One region of the Dactylosporangium sp. NPDC051484 genome, then DNA from elsewhere that is predicted to be linked to it. Evidence: riboswitches for the same ligand, from Rfam matches in the RefSeq annotation. Region 1 holds a riboswitch; the other holds the start of a gene.
The links. Region 1 has a riboswitch for glycine ahead of gcvP (aminomethyl-transferring glycine dehydrogenase). Riboswitches for the same ligand answer to the same signal wherever they lie in the genome.
Positions count from the first base shown of each region.

Region 2: linked by a shared signal. The riboswitch ahead of gcvP (aminomethyl-transferring glycine dehydrogenase) and the one ahead of gcvP (aminomethyl-transferring glycine dehydrogenase) in region 1 are both predicted to bind glycine.

Region 1 is NZ_JBFAZX010000002.1:532,198-541,733, reverse strand. It holds gene AB0367_RS06310 (BTAD domain-containing putative transcriptional regulator) at 1-3,071, shown strand, start outside; gene gcvH (glycine cleavage system protein GcvH) at 3,258-3,632, opposite strand; gene gcvT (glycine cleavage system aminomethyltransferase GcvT) at 3,663-4,763, opposite strand; gene gcvP (aminomethyl-transferring glycine dehydrogenase) at 4,795-7,656, opposite strand; glycine riboswitch at 7,806-7,901, opposite strand; gene AB0367_RS06290 (L-serine ammonia-lyase) at 8,004-9,377, opposite strand; glycine riboswitch at 9,492-9,536, opposite strand, start outside.
Region 2 is NZ_JBFAZX010000007.1:40,046-51,687, forward strand. It holds gene AB0367_RS14975 (MerR family transcriptional regulator) at 1-611, opposite strand, end outside; gene AB0367_RS14980 (bifunctional nuclease family protein) at 1,152-1,616, opposite strand; gene AB0367_RS14985 (MerR family transcriptional regulator) at 1,749-2,465, opposite strand; gene AB0367_RS14990 (FHA domain-containing protein) at 2,470-2,910, opposite strand; gene gcvH (glycine cleavage system protein GcvH) at 3,081-3,461, opposite strand; gene AB0367_RS15000 (DUF881 domain-containing protein) at 3,478-4,170, opposite strand; gene AB0367_RS15005 (small basic family protein) at 4,190-4,522, opposite strand; gene AB0367_RS15010 (DUF881 domain-containing protein) at 4,519-5,355, opposite strand; gene AB0367_RS15015 (CDP-alcohol phosphatidyltransferase family protein) at 5,417-6,013, opposite strand; gene AB0367_RS15020 (class I SAM-dependent methyltransferase) at 6,070-6,771, opposite strand; gene AB0367_RS15025 (AAA family ATPase) at 6,768-7,337, opposite strand; gene AB0367_RS15030 (nucleotidyltransferase domain-containing protein) at 7,387-8,139, opposite strand; partial or broken gene AB0367_RS15035 (nucleotidyltransferase domain-containing protein) at 8,191-8,844, opposite strand; glycine riboswitch at 8,878-8,976, shown strand; gene gcvP (aminomethyl-transferring glycine dehydrogenase) at 9,054-11,642, shown strand, end outside.

The DNA.
Region 1 (9,536 bases):
GCGGCGACGCCTACGCGGAGTTCGCGGGGGAGTCCTGGGCCCAGCCGGAAGCGGTACGCCTGGAAGAGCTCCGCCTCGCCGCCCGCGAGCTCCTGCTGGACGTGACCCTGCGCACGGGCGGCGCGGCGGAGGCGGCAGCGGAGGCCGAGCCGCTGACTCGCCAGTACCCGCTGCGCGAGGAGGGCTGGCGCCTGCTGGCCCTGGCGTTGTGGACGATGGGGCGCCAGGCCGACGCGTTGGCGGCGCTGCGCCGGGCGCGCACGCTGCTCGCCGAGGAGCTCGGCCTGGATCCGGGGCGCCCGCTGGTCGACCTGGAGTCGGCGATCCTCGCCCAGCGCGTGGACCTCCTCCCGCAACAACGCCCACCCACAGCGGCGGCACCTGAGCCGGCGATGTTGCCGGATATGTCCGGCACGGAGGCACCGGACCGGGCCGCGCGCATGGCCGCCGCGATCGGCGGGAACACGCACCGAGCCGCGGGCACCGCGGTCCCGGCGGGCGAGGACGCCCGCCGGGACACCGCCGGGTCGAGCGGAGAGGCGGACAGGGAAGCCGGCGCGACGCGACCGGGTGACTCCGGGGCCGAGCTGTTCGTCGGGCGCGACGACGAGCTCGCCACCCTGCGCGTCGCCGCCGTCGAGCGGCCCCGCATCGTGCTGCTCACCGGGGAGGCCGGGGTCGGCAAGACCAGCCTGCTCGGTCGCTTCCGGCGCGAGCTCGAGGACGACGGCTGGCTCGTCCTGCTTGGGCGCTGCCCCGAGGTCGAGGGCGCACCGCCCGCCTGGGCCTGGGTCGAGGCGCTGCGCCGCCTCGAGGAGCACGCCCCGCCCGGCGAGCTGCGCCCGGCCATCGCCCCGCTGCTCGACGACGCCGGGGTCGCCGCGCGGCCCGGCGAGCAGGACGTCGCGGCCGGGCGGTTCCGGCTGCATCGGGCGGTGATCGCGTGGCTGCGCGCGGCCGCGGGCGGCGAGCGGCCGGTCGCGATCGTGCTCGACGACCTGCACGCCGCGGACGTCGAGACGCTCATGCTGCTCGGCAGCGTGGCCGAGCTGGTCGAGGCCGGCGGGCCGCGGGTGCTGCTCGTCGCCGCGCTGCGCCCCGCCGACAACCGGGAGCGGCTTGCCGGGGCGATGGCCGAACTGGCCCGCCGCTCGCCGGTGCGGGTGCACCTGGACGGGCTGGCCGCCGCGGACGTGGCGTGGCTCGTCGAGACGTTCGCGAGCACCAGCGTCGACCCGGCGACCGTGGCCGCGCTGGCCGAGCGGACCGGCGGCAACCCGTTCTATGTGCGCGAGTCCGCGCGGCTGCTCGCCTCCGAGGGCGCCCTGGTCGCCACCTCCGACGTGCCCGAGGGGGTGCGCGACGTGCTGCGCCGGCGGCTGTCCCGGCTGCCGCAGCCCGCGGTCGCGGTGCTGCGGCTGGCGGCCGTCGTCGGGCGGGAGGCCGACGTCGAGACGCTGGTCGAGGCGGCCGACGCCGACGAGGGCGCGGTGCTCGACGCGCTCGAGGCGGGGCTCATCGCGGGGCTGCTGACCGAGCCGGCGCCCGGGCGGGTGCGGTTCGTGCACGGGCTGGTGCGCGACACGATGTACACGGACCTCTCCCACCTGCGCCGCACGAGGATGCACGCTCGCGTGGCCGCGTGCACCCGCCGCCGCCGGCCCGACGACTACCCGGCCCTGGCCTACCACTACGCGCGCGCCGCGTCCTCGGACACCGCCGGGCTCGCCGTCGAGTACGCGATCCGGGCCGCCGAGCTGGCCGAGCGGCGCTACGCGTATGACGCCGCGGCCGAGCTGCTCGAGGGCGCCCTCGCGACCGCGGACGCGGTGCCCGGCGACCGCGACGCCCTGCTCGTGAACCTGCTCGGGCGCCTGCTGCGCGCCCAGGCGTCCGCGGGCGCGGTCGCCGCCGCCCGGGCCACCCGCGCCCGGGCCGTGGACGTCGCCGTCGCGTCCGGGCGGGAGGAGCTGCTCGTCGCGGCGTTCACCGCGTGGACCGTCGCGACGCCGTGGCAGATCCGGGAGTACGAAATCCGCGACGACCGGATCGTCGACCTGCTCACCCGGCTGCTGCGCCGCGGCGACCTCGCCGCCGCGGACCGCTGCCGGTTGCTCGACGCGCTGACCAGCGAGCTCGACGGCGACGCCGATCCGCGCGGCGAGCTTGCCGGCCGGGATGCGCTCGAGCTGGCCCGCGGCCTCGGCGACCCGGCGCTGCTGGCGCTCGGGCTGGCCGCGCGCCTGCGCACCATGCGCTACGACCGGGACGTCGAGAGCCGCGCGGTGCTCGGCGCCGAGCTGCGCGAGGTCGCGCAGGAGCACGGCCTGGTCTCGTACCTCTGGGTGGCCGAGCAGGTGCTCGGCAACTGCGCGGCGGCGGGCAACCGCCCGCAGGAGCTGTCCCAGTCGATCGCCCGGCAGCGCGCGATCGCGCGGACGTACCGGCTGGCCGAGCCCCTGGCGATCAACGCGGCCGCGCACGGCGTGCTGGCCCACGTGGCGGGCGACTTCGCCGCGGCGCAGGGCCACTACGACGAGGTCTGGGACCAGCTGCGGCGGACGGGCTCATTCCACGCCGACGGGTTCCACTTCCTGGCGACCGCGACGCTGATGATCAGTCAGGGGCGCATGGCCGAGCTCGTCGAGCCGACCCGGGTGATGCTCGAGCGGCTGGGCCCGCGCGCCGCCGACGCCCACGCGCTGGCGCTGGCCACGGCCGGGCGCCTGCGCGAGGCGGCGGCGGTGCCCATCGGCACGTACCCGATCCGGCCCGACTACTTCGAGATCGGCTTCTACACCGTCCGCGCGCTGGCGGTGTGCGCGCTCGGCCGCGCGGACCTGGCCCCGGCGGTGCTCGACGCGCTGCGGCCGGTGCGCGACCAGCTGGCCGCAGTGTCGAGCACCTCCATCGTCATGCGCCCGGTCGCGCTGACGCTCGGGGAGCTGTACGCCCTGCTGGGCCGGGCCGGGGAGGCGGCCGAGCACTACCGGCTCGCCGTCGAGGTCGCCACCCGGTGGGGCGCGCCGCACTGGCTGGCGGAAGCGCGGGCGGCGCTGGCCGGTGTCTGAACCCGGCTACCACGACAAGCCCGGCCGCGCCCGCGCGGCGAGGGCGGCGTTGCCGGCCGGGCGCACCGCCTCACCCGGCTCGGTGAGCCGGGCGACCGGCCGGCCGCTGCTCAGCTCGGCAAGGATCGGCCGGCTCCGCCTTCCCGGTGGTGGCGGCGGCGGGCCGGCGATCCAGCACGGCCGTGGTCAGGCTTCTCCGGTGAGTGCCGCGTAGGCGGTCGCGTCGAGCAGATCCGGCGTGCCGGTGATCCGCATCCGGAACAACCAGCCGGCTCCGAACGGGTCGGAGTTGATCACGGCGGGGTCGGCGACCGCGGCGTCGTTGATCTCGACGACCTCGCCGTCCGCGGGGGCGACCAGGTCGCTGACGGACTTGGTCGACTCGATCTCTCCGCAGGGCTCGCCGGCCTTGATCGTGTCGCCGACGGCGGGCACGCTGAGGTAGACGACGTCGCCGAGCGCGTCGGCGGCATAGGTGGTGATGCCGACGGTCGACAGGTCGCCGTCGGTCGCGAGCCACTCGTGGTCGCGGGTGTACTGAAGGTCTGCGGGCAGGCTCACGATGTGTTCTCTTCTCTTCTCGAAGTTGGGTCAGGCCTGGCGGCGGTAGAAGGGCAGCTGGACGACCGTGGCTTGCTGCTTGCTGCCCCGGATGTCGACGAGCACCTCGGTGCCGGGCTCGTTCCGGTCCGGCGGCAGGTAGGCCATCGCCACGGGGTGGCCGAGGGTGGGGGACAGGGCGCCCGAGGTGATCTCGCCGATGCGTTCGCCGGTGTCCGGGTCGAGCACGGCATAGCCGGTGCGCGGAGCTCGTCGCCCGGTGGAGGTCAGGCCGACCAGGACGCGGGCCGGGCCCTCGTCGCGCCGGGCGGCCAGGGCCGCCTCGCCGACGAACCCGCCCGGCTTTCCGAACGCCACGACCCGGCCCAGTCCCGCCTCGAACGGCGTGGTGCGAACGGTGAGCTCCTGGCCGTACAACGGCATGCCGGCCTCGAGGCGCAACGTGTCACGGCAGGCCAGGCCGCACGGGACCAGCGCGTGCCGGGCGCCTGCCGCGCTGATCGCCCGCCAGAGGGCAGCGGCGTCCTGCGGGCGGCAGTAGACCTCGAAGCCGTCCTCGCCGGTGTAGCCGGTGCGCGCGAGGAGCACGTCGCGCTCCGCCAGCCGCGCCGGGTCGACCGAGTAGTACTTCAGCGAGGGGACGTCGACATCGGCGAGTTCGCCGATGATCGCGGCGGAGTTGGGGCCCTGGACCGCCAGCAGCGCCCACTCGTCGGAAGCGTCCCGGATCGTGGCGGCGTAGCCGTCGATCCGGTCACGCAGGCAGGAGAACACGATCACCGCGTTGCTGGCGTTGGCGACGATGAGGTACCTGTCCTCGGCCAGACGGTAGACGACGAGGTCGTCGAGCACGCCGCCGGTCTCGTGGACCAGCATGGAGTAGCGGGCGCGGCCGACGGCGATCTTCGACGGCTGGCCGACCAGGGCGTGGTCGAGAGCCCGGCCCGCCTCTGGACCGGACAGCTCGATCTCGCCCATGTGGGTGAGATCGAAGATCCCGGCACTGGTCCGCACGGCGTGGTGCTCGGCCAGCTCGGACGTGTAGCGCAACGGCATGGACCACCCGGCGAAGTCGGTGAACGACGCGCCGAGTTCGGCATGAATGTCGTGCAAGGGTGTCTGTTTCGACATGGGAATACCTCTCAGCTCGTGACCGCTCGGGTCACGACTCGTACGACTCGATGGGCGGGCACGTGCAGACCAGATTCCGGTCGCCGTGCGCCTGGTCGATCCGGCCGACCGGCGGCCAGTACTTGTCGGGGGTGACGCCGGCGGGGAAGACGGCCAGCTCGCGCGAGTAGGCACGGGTCCACTCGCCGGTGATCGCGGCCGCGGTGTGCGGCGCCCGCCGCAGCGGGCTGTCCTGCAGGCTCCAGACGCCCTCGGCCACCCGGTCGATCTCAGCGCGGATCGCGATCATCGCCGCGCAGAAGCGGTTCAGCTCCCCGAGGTCCTCGCTTTCCGTCGGCTCGATCATCAGCGTTCCGGCGACCGGGAAGCTCATCGTCGGCGCGTGGAAGCCGTAGTCGATGAGCCGCTTGGCGATGTCGTCGACCGTCACGCCCGTGGCGGCGGTGATCGGGCGGACGTCGAGGATGCACTCGTGCGCGACCAGGCCCGCCGCCCCCGCGTACAGGACCGGGAAGTACGGTGCGAGCCGGCGGGCCACGTAGTTGGCGCTCAGCACCGCGGTGCGGGTGGCCTCGGTCAGCCCGTCCGCGCCCATCATCCGGATGTACGCCCACGGGATCGGCAGGATGCCGGCGCTGCCGAACGGTGCGGCGCTCACCGCGCCGATCCCCGCGCGGCGCCCGGCGTCGGGGTGCAGCGGGTGGGTGGGCAGATACGGGATCAGGTGTTCGGCCACCGCGACCGGCCCGACGCCCGGCCCGCCGCCGCCGTGCGGGATGCAGAACGTCTTGTGCAGGTTGAGGTGCGACACGTCGCCGCCGAACTCGCCCGGCTTGGCGACCCCGAGCAGCGCGTTGAGGTTGGCGCCGTCGATGTAGACCTGGCCGCCGTGCTCGTGCACCAGCTCGCACAGCCGGGTGATGCTCTCCTCGTAGACGCCGTGCGTCGAGGGGTAGGTGACCATGATCGCGGCCAGGCTGGCGAAGTGCTGCGCGCACTTGGCTTCGAGGTCGTCGAGGTCGACCGTGCCGTCGGGCAGGGACGCCACCACGACGACGCGCATCCCGGCCATGACGGCGGAGGCCGCGTTGGTGCCGTGCGCGCTGGCCGGGATCAGGCACACATCGCGGTCGGCCTGGCCGTTGCCGTGGTGATAGGCGCGGATCGCCAGCAGGCCCGCGAGTTCGCCCTGCGATCCGGCGTTGGGCTGGATGGAGACCTTCGCGTAACCGGTGACCTCGGCCAGCCACGCCTCGACCTGCTCGACCAGGGCCACGTACCCGGCCGCGTCCGCAGCCGGTGCGAACGGGTGCAGGTCCGCGAAGGCGGGCCAGCTGACGGGCTCCATCTCGGTGGTCGCGTTGAGCTTCATGGTGCAGGACCCGAGCGGGATCATGCCGCGGTCCAGCGCGAAGTCACGGTCCGAGAGCCGGCGCAGGTAGCGCAGCATCGCGGTTTCGGATCGGTGCTGGTGAAAGACCGGGTGGGTGAGGAAGGGGGAGGTCCGGCGCAGTGCCGGCGGAAGCGCCGCCGAGGTGTGCGCCGCCGGTTCGTCCGGGGCGTCACCGGCACAGCCGAAGGCCTTGAGCACGAGGCGGACGTGCTCCCGCGTGGTGACCTCGGAGCAGGAGACACCGACGTGGTCGCCATCCACCTGCCGCAGCCGCAGGCCCTCGCCGTGTGCGGCCGCGACGACCTCCTCGGCGCGGCCGGGGACGCGCACCAGCAGGGTGTCGAAGAACTCGGGGTGTACCACCGTGACTCCGCCGGCCCGCAGGCCGGCGGCGATGAGGGCGGCGTGCCGGTGCGTCCGCCGGGCGATCTCGGTCAGGCCGTCGGGGCCGTGGTAGACGGCGTACATCGACGCGACCACGGCGAGCAGCACCTGCGCCGTGCAGATGTTGCTGGTCGCCTTGTCGCGCCGGATGTGCTGCTCGCGGGTCTGCAGGGCGAGGCGGTACGCGGGCCGGCCGGCGTCGTCCACGGACACGCCCACGAGCCGGCCGGGCAGGTGACGTTCGAGCCCGGCGCGGACCGCGATGTAGCCCGCGTGCGGCCCGCCGTAGAACAGGGGCACGCCGAAGCGCTGGGACGATCCGACGACGATGTCGGCGCCCTGTTCTCCCGGCGGCGTGAGCAGGGTGAGCGCCAGCAGGTCGGCGGTCACGGTGACCAATGCCCCGCGCGCCTGTGCCGCGGCGGTCACCTCCCGAAGGTCGCGGACCGCGCCCGAGCAGCCGGGGTAGGACAGCACCACGCCGAAGAAGTCGTCGTCCGGCAGCGCTTCGCCGGGGTCGATGTCCACGACCTCGATACCGACGGCGGCGGCACGGGTGCGCAGGACGTCGAGGGTCTGCGGCAAGGTGTCCCGGTCGACCAGGACGCGGGCGGAGCCCTTCTTGGCCGCGACACGGCGCATGACCGTGACGGCCTCGGCGACCGCCGTACCCTCGTCGAGCAGCGACGCGTTGGCGGTCGGCAGTCCGGTGAGGTCGCCGATCATGGTCTGGAAGTTGAGCAGTGCCTCGAGCCGGCCCTGGCTGATCTCCGGCTGGTACGGCGTGTAGGCGGTGTACCACGCCGGGTCCTCCAGCACGTTGCGCCGGATCACCGCGGGCGTGATGGCCGGGTGGTAGCCCAGGCCGATCATGGGGACGGCCACGGTGTTCCGGCTCGCGAACTCCAGCAGTTCGGCACGTGCCTCGGCCTCGGTGGCCGCCGCCGGCAGGTTCAGGTCGCCGGTGCTGCGGATGCCGCTCGGGACGGCGGCGTCGATGAGCTCGGCCAGGCTCCGGTAGCCGACTTCCGCCAGCATCTTGGCCCGGTCCGCATCGCTGATGCCGATGTGCCGGGCGGCGAACTCGCCGTGAGCGGCGGGTATGGGAGAGGTCATTGAGGGAGGCTCCCTGCTGGGGGCACCGTGACGCGGCGCCGTGGACGGGTGACCTCCCCGCTCTGTCATCGGTACCTGAGAGGTTCACCACCGGTCGGGTGGTTTGCACCTTGGGTGCAGGACGTGACGTCCTGGCTTTCCAGAGTCGCCTCACCGGAGCGGTCGCTGGGCCTGAGAGATTCTGGGGAGTGTTGCTCCTTCGGCGCCTCGCCATGGATGGGCGAGGGCTCTCCCGCCCCGGTTCGAACAGCGTGATGTTGAGTTGTCAGGGGTGAGCGAACGGTCAGGCCGCGCTCCGCGGGCGGCCGCCCGTCATGACGCTGCGGCCGCGGCCGTCGACGGTGTGCTCAGCATTCGACGATGTTGACGGCCAGGCCACCACGGGAGGTCTCCTTGTACTTGGTGTGCATGTCGTACCCGGTCTGCCGCATGGTCTTGACCGCCTTGTCCAGGCTGACGCTGTGGTTCCCGGTGCCGTGCAGGGCGAGGCGGGCGGCATTGACCGCTTTGACGGAGGCGATCGCGTTGCGTTCGATGCAGGGGATCTGCACGAGGCCGCCGATCGGGTCGCAGGTGAGGCCGAGGTTGTGTTCGATGCCGACCTCCGCGGCGTTCTCGACCTGCTCCGGGCTGCCACCGGTCACCTCGCACAGCCCGGCGGCCGCCATCGCGCAGGCGGACCCGACCTCGCCCTGGCAGCCGACCTCGGCGCCGGAGATGGAGGCATTCTCCTTGATGATGATGCCGATGGCGGCGGCCGTGAGCAGGAACCGCACGATGCCGTCGTCGCTTGCGCCGGCCACGAAACGTACGTAGTAGTGCAGCACCGCGGGGATGATGCCCGCGGCGCCATTGGTCGGCGCGGTGACGATGCGGCCGCCCGCGGCGTTCTCCTCGTTGACGGCCAGCGCGTAGAGGTTGATCCAGTCGACGGCACGCAGCGGGTCGGTCGAATCGTGGCCCGTCGAGAGTTTGGTGAAGAGGCCGGGTGCGCGGCGCGGCACCTTCAGGCCTCCGGGCAGCACTCCGCTGCGGTGACAGCCGCGCTCGACGCACTCGGCCATGGCCTGCCAGAGGGACAGCAATCCGGCCCGGATCTGCTCCGTCGTTCGCCACGCACGCTCGTTGGCGAGCATGATCTCCGAAATCGGCAGGCCGGTCTCATGGCAGTGGGCGAGCAACTCGGCGGCCGTGGTGAACGGGTAGCGCACGACGGTGTCGTCCGGCACCAGGGCGATCGTGCCGTCCGCGGCGGCGTCGACGACGAAGCCTCCGCCGATCGAGTAGAACGTTCGCTGGTCGAGGATCGTGCCGTCATCCGCGTAGGCGGTGAAGGACATGCCGTTGGGGTGGGCGGGTAGCGTCCGCCTGCGGTGCAGGGTGATGTCGCGGTCGGGCTCGAAGGCGATGACGTGGCCGCCGGGCAGGGTCAGCGTGTGCCGCCTGGTGATGGTCTCCACGCGCTCGTCGATGTGATCGATGTCGACGGTTGCCGGGTCATCGCCTTCCAGGCCGAGGATGACGGCCTTCGGCGTTCCGTGCCCGCGACCGGTCGCGGCGAGCGATCCGTACAGATCGGCCCGCACGCGGTGCACGAGGGGCGTGCGCTGATCGCGGACCAGCGTGTCGGCGAAGATCTTCGCCGCGCGCATGGGTCCGACCGTGTGCGAGCTGGACGGACCGATGCCGACCGAGTACAGGTCGAAGGCGCTCAACGCCATGGCTGTTCCTCGGCTGAGCGTCGGCCGTCCGTGACGCTCATCAAGATCTTGTCGATGTTGCAGGGCACGACGGGAGGCTCCTCTCGACCCAGACCGAGGTCTGGGACAGGTCTGCCTCCCCGCTCTGTCATCTTTGCCTGAGAGCCTCACCGCCGGCTG
Region 2 (11,642 bases), on a different contig from region 1:
TCGTCGGTGCTGGTGCCGGCGCCGGTGGCCAGGGGCGCGGGGAGTTCCTCGCCCGTGGTGGCGGCCTCGGCGGGCAGGTGCGACAGGGTGCCCTCGATCTCCTTGAACGCGCCGGAGATCGCGATGCCGAAGACGCCCTGGCCGCCCTGGAGGAGGTCGACGACCTCTTCGGGGGAGCGGCACTCGTAGACGGTGGTCCCGTCGGAGATGAGCGTGATCTCGGCGAGGTCGCCGACGCCGCGGGAGCGCAGGGTGTCGATCGCCTTGCGGATGTTCTGGAGGGAGACACCGGCGTCGAGGAGGCGCTTGACGACCTTGAGCACGACGATGTCGCGGAACGAGTAGAGGCGCTGGCTGCCGGAGCCGGCGGCGTCGCGCACGGAGGGGACGACGAGGCCGGTGCGCGCCCAGTAGTCGAGCTGGCGGTAGCTGATGCCGGCGGCGTGGCAGGCGGTCGGGCCGCGGTAGCCGACGTCCTCGGCCTCGGCGATGCCCGGTCCGGCGGCGGTCGTCGCGGTGCCGGAGGCTGTGCGTGAACCCGTGTGCGAGGGCGTCACCTGGGCGCGCTCAGGGGCATGACCGGATGTCCCGGGATCGGGCGGCTGTTGCATTGCGACCCACCTCCAGCGTCAACACCCGCAACCCTATAGCGCACCTTGAGAGTCAATGGGGAAGTAACGCCGCGACACGCCGCGCGCCGGTGCGTGAATCTTGCGCGCGCCAGCGGACGGCAGGGGTCCACCGCTGGCGAACGGCGACCCGTGTTCGACGCTACCCGGCGAGCCGCCTCCCGGCGCGCGGCGTCGCGGAACTTACCCGGGTGAACCGCGAGCCCGGAAAGGGGGAACCACCTGGTGACCGCGAATCACCCCGATGATCCCCCAGAACGCCTGACGGCACGGCCCCCCACGGCCGGGCCGAAGATGCCGCTAAGGCGATCGTGAGGCGGGCGCGGCCGGGCTGCGTCGCTCCGCCGCCGGCTTGAAGGGTGAGGCGCCAGGGTGCGTCCTGAGGGGACGGTGGAGCGCGCGGCGCATGGCGAAGCGCGAAGGTCGGAGGCAGGCCGATGGCGCCGTGATCTGCTCAACCGCGGCTACCAAGAGCTGCCCGCCCGGGGCGGGTGCCGTGGCCGTCCTCTGCGGGAGGGCCGGTCAGCCGGCGAAGTCCTCCGGGCGGACCTGCTCCAGGAACTCGCGGAACTTCTCGACCTCGTCCTCCTGCTCGTCCGGGATGACGATCGCGGCCTCGGTCAGGACCTGGTCGGCGCAGCGGATCGGGGCGCCGACGCGCAGGGCCAGAGCGATCGAGTCGCTCGGGCGGGCCGAGACCCGGACGTTTTCGCCGATGACGAGCTCGGCGTAGAAGATGTTGTCGCGCATCTCCACGATCTCGACGGCGTGCAGCGGTGCCTTCAAGGCTGCCAGCATGTCGCGCATCAGGTCGTGGGTGAGCGGCCGGGCCGGCTTGACCCCCTGTTGCTCATAGGCGATCGCGGTCGCCTCCACCGCGCCGATCCAGATCGGCAGGTAGCGGTCGCCGTCGACCTCCTTGAGCAACACGATGGGCTGATTGGTAGGCAGCTCCACGCGAACCCCGACCACATTCAGCTCTCGCACTGCCGCCGCCTCCGTGTCGACTTTGCCTCTCCCTGCACGTTACACGGACACCACCGCAGTCGTGCCACTCGCACGGCCGGTGTGATGTGCCGAGTGGTGAAGATCGCCCGCGGGGACCGGAGTGGAAATCGGCTACTTGCCCAGGATTTCCCGCAGGCCCGCGCGGACCAGGGCGGCGTGCACGCGCTGGGTGAGCGCGGCGAGTTCGTGCACGGTGTCGGCCGCGCGGGCGCGGCCCGCTGGGCCGTTCTGTCTGGTCATCGGGGTGATGAGCTGGCTGAACAGGCCGATCTCGCGATCGGCGGCGGCCCGGTACGCGCGCAGGTGCCGCGGCTCGAGGCCGAACTCCGCCAGGCGGGCCGCGGCGGTCGCGACCTCCAGGGCGTCGGCGTCGTAGCCGCTGCCGGGGCGGGGTCTGAGCAGGCCGTGATCCTCCAGCGCCTTAAGCCCGGGGTCGGTCAGCCCGGTCTTGGTCAGCAGTTCGTCGCGGGTGAGCCGGATCTCGGAGGGGGGCTCCTGCGGTGCCACCGCGGAGACCTCGGTGAGGGGCTCCCGCATCGTGGCCAGGTGCTCGCGAATGACGCGAAGCGGGAGGTACTGGTCACGCTGGGCGGTCAGCACGTAGCGGAGCCGGGCGACGTCCGTCCACGTGTACTTGCGATACCCGGCCGGGGTGCGCCGCGGCTCGACGAGCCCTTCCGTCTCCAGGAATCGCAGCTTGGAGATGGTGACGTCGGGGAAGTCGCCGCGCAGGTGCGCGAGGACCTCGCCGATGCTCATGAGACGCTCACCCCGGGTGAGATCCTCACCCGGGGTGGCAGAGTTCCAGGCGGCCGCCGACGCCGTCATCGCCTCAGCTTTCGTCGGGGCGCGGTCCTGCCACGAATACGAGGCGGAACTTGCCGATCTGGACCTCGTCGCCATTGCTGAGCGTGGCGGCCTCGACACGCTCCCGGTTGACGTAGGTGCCGTTGAGGCTGCCGACGTCGCGCACCGTGAAGGTGCCGCCCTCGCGGTGGAACTCGGCGTGGCGGCGCGAGACCGTCACGTCGTCGAGGAAGATGTCACTGTCAGGGTGCCGGCCGCTCGTCGTCACGTCATGGTCGAGCAGGAAGCGCGCGCCGGCGTTCGGACCGCGGCGGACCGCGAGCAGAGCGGTGCCAGGCGGCAGCGAACCCGACATGCGGGTGGGGACCATGTCAGTGTCCGGCCCCTCGATGGCATCCTCAATGGCGCCAAGGTTGAGCGTGGACGTGACGTCGAGCGGGGGGAACTCGTCGTCTGGGCGCGTCATCGAACCACCTCACGGTCGTATGTCGGTGTCTACCGGCTGCATTCCACGATGCATAGGAAGGATGCATCAGAATGCCGAGAACGCATACGGTTGACTTGGCGAGCCTAGTCACGCCCGAAATATCGGGTCAACCGGACGCGCGGCAAATGGACTGGCGGAACTTCGGGGGGTCAGCCGACGGTCAGTTCACCGTAGGCCTTGGCGTCGAGCAGGGCGTCGACCGCGGCCGGGTCGGACACCTTGAGCTCGACCAGCCAGCCCTCGCCGTACGGGTCGGAGTTGACGAGCTCGGGCGAGCCCTCCAGCGCCGCGTTCACCGCGATGACCTCGCCGGAGACCGGCGCGTAGATCTCCGACACGCTCTTGGTCGACTCGACCTCGCCGATCGCGTCGCCGGCCTGGTAGGCGGAGCCGGCCTCGGGCAGCTGCACGAACACGATGTCGCCCAGGGAGTCCTGTGCGAAATGCGTGATACCGACCTTGAACGTGCCCTCGCCGGCTGGGGCGAGCCACTCGTGCTCGGCGGTGTACCGCAGATCCTCGGGAATCACGTGGAGTCCTTCTTCGTCAGGCGGGCTTGGCGTATTGCAACGCACCGGCAGTGTGCAGCGCTGTCACGTGCACCGGATCCGCTTCGTGCACGGAAACCGTACCGCCGTGCTGGCGAACGCTGTCCACGACCCCTCCCGGGATGTTCAGCGCCGTCCGCATGGTGTCCGGACCTCCGATGACGGTGATCGTATAGGGCGCGGCGAGCGTCGTCCCCCCGACCACGAGGCGGCCCCCGTCCGGGCCGTCCACGAAGTACGTGGAGGCGACGATGCGCACCGCCGGCCCGCCCGCCCCGGCGATCTGCATCGCCTCGGCGCCGGCGCCGCGCAGTTCCTCGATGGCGTCGAGGACCGTTTCGGACTTTATCGCCTCGGTACCCTGCATGAGGTCGATCCGTAGCCCCGGCCCCTCGGCCGGCAGCGTGCCCGCGAGGATCCCCAGCTCGTCGGCGCGCTTGCGGGCGTCGGCGAGCGCGGCGTCGCGGCCCTGCGCGCCCGAGTCGAGCTGCCGCTGCGTGTCCTCGAGGTCGCTGATCGCGCCGCGCATCCGCTCCTGCTGGGCGTCGAGGTCGGAGAGGATCCGCACGAGGTCCTCCGGCCGGGCGGAGGACAGCGCGGCGTCGGAGCCGCCCGCCTTGAACTGCACCGCCACGGCGAAGCCGAGCAGCGCGACCAGGACGGCGATGACGAGGTTGGCCGGTTTCTTCACCGTTGCGGCTCTTCCCGCCTCAGGCCCGGAACAGGTGACGCCGGATCGCCGCCACGTTGCCGAAGATCCGCACGCCGAGCACGACCACCACCCCCGTGGAGAGCTGCCCGCCGACCCCGAGCTTGTCGCCGAGGTACACGATGAGCCCGGCCACCAGCACGTTGGACACGAACGACACGACGAACTGCTTGTCGTCGAAGATCCCGTCGAGCTTGGCCCGGACCCCGCCGAACATCGCGTCGAGCGCCGCGACCACGGCGATCGGCAGGTACGGCGCCAGCCCCGGTGGCACGGTCGGTTCGAGGAAGATGCCGGCTGCGACCCCGATGGCCAGGGCGATCACGGCGATCATCGCGAGGGACCTCCAGAGGGAGAGGGCGAGGGGGTTCTGGCGTAACGCAGCGGCGGCTCGTCGGCCGCGGGGAGGGTCAGCTTCGTGCGCTTCTTCACGCTGAACTGCATCCGGTACTCGTCGACGTAGCGCTTGAAGCGCTTGGCGGTGACGGACCGGCCGAAGGTGTCGGTGATGTCCGGCGGCCCGATCGCGGTGACCTCGTAGGGGCTGGTCACCGGCCGGAAGTCGACCAGGATCACGCCGCCGGCGGTCCGGATCGTGCTCGTCGCCGTCAGGCGCTGCCCGTTCACGGCGATCGCCTCGGCGCCACTTTGCCACAGCCCGTTGGTGATGTCCTGCAGGTCGCGGTCGAGCACCAGGCCGAGGTTCTCCTCGGAGGTACGGCCGGTCACCGGGTCGACCTGCGCCGGCGCGTCGACGACACGCACCGCGACCCCGTCGCCGGTGACCTTGCTCGTGCCGGTCCCGGCCGCGAGGTCGCGCAGCCGCGACGCGTTGTCGCCGCCGGCGAGCGCGTCGTCGCGGGCCTGGTCGACCTGGGCGCGTAGCTCCGCGGCGCGCCGCTGCAACTCGTCGGCGGTGCGCTGGCGCGAGCGGACGTCGGCCGCCAGGTCTTCGCGGGCCTTCGTGGTGCCCGGCGCGGCGGCGACCACCTGGTGATAGGCGACGGCGAGCAGCAAGCCGATGGCGAGCATCGCCGCGGCCGTCAGCCAGCGCCCGGACCGCGGCGGCGCGGCGTCCCCGCGGCGGGCGGCCGCGGCCGTGTACCCGGGGTCGAGCGGGTTGCGGAACAGCTCGCCGAGCAGATCGTCGCGGCGGGGCGAGGTCACGCGCCCTCCTCGCTTCGCTCGTCGGCTGCTCGATGCTGGGTGCCGCTTCGCCGCGGACCGGTCACGGCACCCCGGCGGCCGTGGCGCGTCCGGCGCGCACGTGGACGGCCGCCTGGATGAAGTAGAAGACCGCGGCGACCCAGTACAGCACGATGCCCCACCACAGCAGGGCCCAGCCGCTGGGCAGCGCCCACGATCGCGCCGCCTCGCTGAAGTGCGCCAGCAGCATCATCGGGAAGCCCATGAGCAGGATCGCGGTGGCGGTCTTGCCCACGTAGTGCACCGGCGGCGGCCCGTGGCCGAGCAGCCGCAGCACGACCAGGCACAGCACCATCACGGCCTCGCGCGCGAGCAGCGCGATCGTGAACCACCACGGCACGACGTGCTCGAACGTCAGCGCGAACAGCGTCGCCAGGATGTAGAGCCGGTCGGCGAGCGGGTCGAGCAGCTCACCCAGCCGGCTGACCTGCTTGAGCCGCCGCGCCGCGAACCCGTCCACCCAGTCGCTCAGCCCGCCGACGGCGAGCACGGTGATCGCCCAGCCCGTCGCGTCGGTGGCGAGGAACAGGTACAGGAACAATGGCACGCCGAGCAGGCGCATCAAGCTGATGAGGTTCGGGACGGTGAGCACCGGCCCGAGACCCTGCCGGTCTGCCACGCCGGGAATGCTAACAGCCCGCACGGGTGACCTGGTGGCGGCGCGGCTGCCGAGTGCTACTTGAGCAGGGCGAGCGTGAAGTCGCCCGCCTGCGGGTGGTAGCCGTGGTCGAGGACCCAGCGGTCGGTCAGCGCGGCGGCGAAGCGGGCCGCCACCACCGGGTCCACGTAGAGCTCGTCCGGTGCCCTGGCGGCCTCGGGGCGCTGTGCGCTGAGGAAGTTCACGGCCACCGCCCGCCGGGAAATGTCGTACATCTGTTCTAAGATGGTGAGGTAGTAGAGGGGGTCCTCCGGGTCCGGGAACTGGAAGATGCCGCTCGCGAAGACGTAGTCGTAGCGGCCCCGGGGGGTCTGTGGGATCCGGCCCGGGGGCAGCAGGGCGACGTTCGGGACGCCGCGGGACGTGGCCAGCTCGACCATGCGCGGTTCGAGGTCCACGCCGGTGTAGTCGACGGGGAGGTCCATGGGGAGGTGCACGGAGCACAGGTGGAAGTAGAGGTCGCCGGGGCCGCAGCCCCAGTCGAGGACTGAGCCGCCGCGGTAGCCGGCCGCGCGCAGCAGGGCCTCGAAACGCACGCGCTGCAGGTCGGCGCTGCCCCAGCCCGCGATCCGCCACGTCGGCCCGTGTAGGCCGGCGTGAAACGCGGTGATGGCGGCCGCGCGGGATCCGGACGGCGCGGCGGCGGACGACGCGGGGCGGTCGGTGCTGTTGGTCCCGCTCGTACCGCCGGTGTCGTGGCCGCTGCCGGTCGGGCTCAAATCGCCGCCTCCGTCCAGGCTCGGGTGAGGATCTCGTCGACCGTCTCGGTGGGGGTCTGGTCCGAGGTGTCCAGCCACAGGCCGATCCGCGGGGTCCGGTGCCGCAGACCGGCGTCCAGAGCCTCCACGGTCCAGCCGGTGTAGGCGGTCTTCGCGCGCTCGGACTCGCGGGCGGCGACCGCGGCCGGGGAGGGGGCGAGCACGACCACGAGCAGGGGGCGGTTGCGGATCGACGCGGTCAGCTCGGTCAGGTCGGGGCCGAGGACGACGTCCTGGGCCACGACGGTGAAGCCCGCCTCGAAGTAGGCGTCGGCGACCTGCGCGGTCAGGCGGTAGCGCAGGCGGAGCTGGCGTTCGGCCTCTTCGGTGGCGTCCGGGGTCATCTCGGCGCGGCCACGCACCACCATGCGGCGGAACACGTCGCCGCGCACGTGTACGGAGCGGGGGAGGCGTTCGGCCAGGGCCTGGGCGACCGTGGACTTGCCCGCGGCCTGGATACCGGTGATGAGCACGATCGCGTGGTCGCCGGCACCCAGGCGACCGCCGCCCTCGCCGCGTTCCCGCACAGGACGACCGTATCCGGGCACCGGCGGGCGCGGCGACGTGGGTGAGGCTTCAGCGATGCAGGCGGGTGCGGATGACGAGGTCGTTGAGGGCCGGGCCGGCGGACGGGGTGTCCGGCAGCTTCGAGGCGTCGCGGGCGGCCTCCAGCTCGGCGCTCAGCCGCGCCACGTCGGCCGCCAGGGTCCGCTGGTCGACCAGGTCCGGCGGCAGGGCGCGGTGCTCGCCGGCCCGCTTGGCCTCGATCAGGCCGGGCACGTACGGGAGGGTGTTGAGCACCCGCAGGTCCGCCTCCACCTCGCCGGTGCGCATCAGGTGGATGCCGGTGTGCAGCACGCGCAGGGTGTAGAGGGCCGGTTTCAGCTCGCCGGTGTTGAGGTACAGCTGCCACTGGCCCGCGGCGAAGCCCAGGTAGTGCCGGGCGTGCTCGGGGGTCAGACAGTGCGGCGCGAGGGCCTTGAGCTCCTCGTGCAGCGCGGAGGTGCGCACCAGCAGGGGCGAGAGCAGCTGCTCCAGGACGTAGCCGTTGGGCTTGAGCAGCAGCCGGGCGAACTTGGCGAGCTCCTGGCTGACGACGTCGAGCTCCATGCCCTCGCGGACGCCGCTCGACTGGACCGTCTGCGGGCCCGTCGTCAGGCCCACCACCTCGTCGAGGGGCAGGACGTGGCAGGCGCGCAGGTCGAGGTCCGAGTCGACGGACGCGAAGCCGTAGAGGTGGGCGCCGCTCACCGTGGCGAAGACGAGCGGGTAACGGTGTTCGTCGGCCACGTCGCCCGCCCACGGTGGCACGTCGTCGAGGACCGGCAGCGGCGGCGGGGCGGGCACGTGCGGTACCGACGCTGGGACCGATGTGTGGGCCCTTAGCTCCACCAGGAACTTCTCGACCGCCGCGCGGTCCGGCTCCTCCGGCAGGGTGGAGGCGCTCTCCGCGCGCCGCAGCGCGGCGGACAGCGAGGCGGCCAGGGCCTCGAACGCCTCCCAGGTGAGTTCGCCGCGGCGGATGGCGAGCAGCTCGTCGCGGGCGGCGCGGACGTCGACCAGGACCTCGCCGGTGCGCAGCACATGGGCGCCGGCGCGCAGCAGGCGGGCCATGTGCATCGCCTGCTTCCAGCGCACCTCGCCGGTCTTCGCCCGGGCCGAGGTGAGCTTGGCCAGCTGGTCGCGGGCGTAGTCGCCGTAGGTGCGGGCGGCCCGGCGCGACAGGAACGCCGGGCGCAGGCCGAGCAGGGCCCGGCCGGCGTCGGTGACCCGCTCGACGAGCGGGGACGACAGGCACTCCCAGACCGTCGGGTTGGCGGCCAGCGCGAGCGTGCAGGCGCGCTCGACCTCCCACGAGAACTGCTCCGGCAGCGGGCCCTCCAGGTGTGCCGGCGGCTTGTCCAGGCGCCAGAACAGTGGCGTCGGCGCCTGGAAGACGCCGCGGCGGTCGGTGTCGGAGTCCGGTCCGTCGAGGCCGTAGGCGCGGGAGCCGACGATCGCGGAATAGATCGTGTGCGACGCCACGCTGGTCAGGTCCTGCACAGGAGGTAGGGTAGGCGAGCCGGCAATACCCGCGTGGGAGAGACCGCCGTTGGCAACGGACGGCGGCGCCGAAGGGGCAAATCCTCCCCGGAACCTCTCAGGCAAAAGGACCGCGACGGGTTGGCACCTCTGGAGTCTGCGACAGAGGGGGAGGAGCGCATCGCATCGCCCCTGTCCCGCGAGACCCAGAGAGTGTTGCTATGACGAGTTTCGCCGCGCGGCACATCGGTCCGTCCGTCGACGACCACGCCCGCATGCTCAAGGCCGTCGGATACGAGTCGGTCGAGGAGCTCATGACCGCCGCGATCCCCGGCTCGATCCGCTGGCGCGAGCCGCTCGAGCTGCCGCCGGCGGCGTCGGAGGCGCAGGTGCTCGCGGAACTGCGCGCGCTCGCCTCGGCCAACCGGCCGCTCGTGTCGATGATCGGCCTGGGCTACTACGGCACGCACACACCGCCCGTGATCCTGCGCAATGTGCTCGAGGACCCCTCGTGGTACACGGCCTACACGCCGTACCAGCCCGAGATCAGCCAGGGGCGGCTCGAGGCGCTGCTCAACTTCCAGACGGTCGTGGCCGACCTGACCGGGCTGCCGGTCGCCGGGGCGTCGCTGCTGGACGAGGCCACCGCCGCGGCCGAGGCGATGACCCTCGCCCGCCGCTCGTCCAAGGTCTCCTCCGAGGTGTACGTCGTGGACGCCGACGTGCTGCCGCAGACCCTCGCCGTGATCCGGACCCGGGCCGAGCCGATCGGCATCGAGGTGCGCGTCGTCGACCTCGCGGCGCAGGAGCTGCCGGCCGAGTTCTTCGGGCTGCACCTGCAGTATCCGGGCGCCTCCGGCGCGGTCCGCAACCACGAGGCCCTCGTCGAGCTGGCCCACGAGCGGGGCGCGATCGTCACCGTCGCCGCCGACCTGCTGGCGCTGTGCCTGCTGCGCGAGCCCGGTGCGATCGGCGCCGACGTCGCCGTCGGCAGCGCCCAGCGCTTCGGCGTGCCGATGGGCTTCGGCGGCCCGCACGCCGGCTACATCTCGGTCCGTCAGGGCCTGGAGCGCACGCTGCCCGGCCGGCTCGTCGGCGTGTCGAAGGACGCCGGCGGCGCGCCCGCCTACCGGCTCGCCCTGCAGACCCGCGAGCAGCACATCCGCCGGGAGAAGGCGACCAGCAACATCTGCACCGCGCAGGTGCTGCTCGCGGTGACCGCGAGCATGTACGCGGTGTACCACGGCCCGGACGGGCTGCGCGCGATCGCCGCGCACACCCACGACGCGGCCGCCCGGCTCGCCGCGGGGCTGCGCGCGGGCGGGGTCACCACCGAGCATCTCGCGTTCTTCGACACCGTCACCGCCGTCGTGCCGGGCCGGGCGGCCTCGGTCGTCGAGGCCGCCGCCGCGCGGGGGATCAACCTGCGCCACGTCGACGCCGACCGGGTGAGCATCGCCTGCGACGAGACCACCACGTTCGAGCAGCTGCGCGACGTGCTCGCCGCGTTCGGGCTGGCAGACGTCGACGTGACCGGGCTGGACGGCACCGGCGCGGTGCCGGCCGGGCTGCGCCGCGCGTCGGAGTACCTGACCCACCCGGTGTTCGCAAGCCACCGGTCGGAGACGGCGATGCTGCGATACCTGCGCAGGCTCTCCGACAAGGACTACGCGCTCGACCGGGGCATGATCCCGCTGGGGTCGTGCACGATGAAGCTCAACGCGACGGCCGAGATGGAGCCGATCACCTGGCCCGAGTTCGCCGGCCTGCACCCGTTCGCGCCGGCGTCGCAGACCCAGGGGTATCGCCGGCTGATCGGCGACCTCGAGCGCTGGCTGGCCGAGGTGACCGGCTACGACGCGGTGAGCCTGCAGCCCAACGCCGGATCGCAGGGCGAGCTGGCCGGGCTGCTGGCGATCCGGGCGTATCACCTGGAGCGCGGCGACACCGGGCGGGACGTGTGCCTGATCCCGTCCAGCGCGCACGGCACCAACGCCGCAAGTGCGGTGATGGCGGGCATGCGGGTCGCCGTCGTCGCCTGTGACGAGCTCGGCAACGTCGACCTGGGCGACCTGGACAAGAAGATCGTGCAGCACGGCGAGCGGCTCGCCGCGATCATGGTGACGTATCCGTCGACGCACGGCGTGTACGAGACCGGCATCGCCGACCTGTGCGCGAAGGTGCACGAGGCCGGCGGGCAGGTCTACGTCGACGGCGCCAACCTCAACGCGTTGCTCGGCTACGCCAAGCCGGGCAAGTTCGGCGCCGACGTGTCGCACCTCAACCTGCACAAGACGTTCTGCATCCCGCACGGCGGTGGCGGCCCCGGTGTCGGGCCGGTGGCGGTGCGCTCGCACCTGGCGAAGTACCTGCCGTCGCACCCGTTCCTGGCGGCCGACGCGCCGGTCGGGCCGGTCTCGGCCGCGCCCTGGGGCTCCGCCGGAATCCTGCCGATCCCGTGGACGTATCTGCGGCTGATGGGCCCGGAGGGGCTGAGCCGGGCGACGGCGGCCGCGGTGCTGGCGGCCAACTACGTGGCGGCCCGGCTGCGCGAGCACTACCCGGTGCTCTATAGCGGCGCGGAGCACCTCGTCGCGCACGAGTGCATCCTGGACCTGCGCGGGATCACCCGGGCCAGCGGCGTGACCGTCGCCGACGTCGCCAAGCGGCTCATCGACTACGGCTTCCACGCCCCGACGATGTCGTTCCCGGTCGCCGGCACCCTCATGGTCGAGCCGACCGAGAGCGAGGACCTGGGCGAGCTGGACCGCTTCTGCGACGCGATGATCGCGATCAAGGGGGAGATCGAC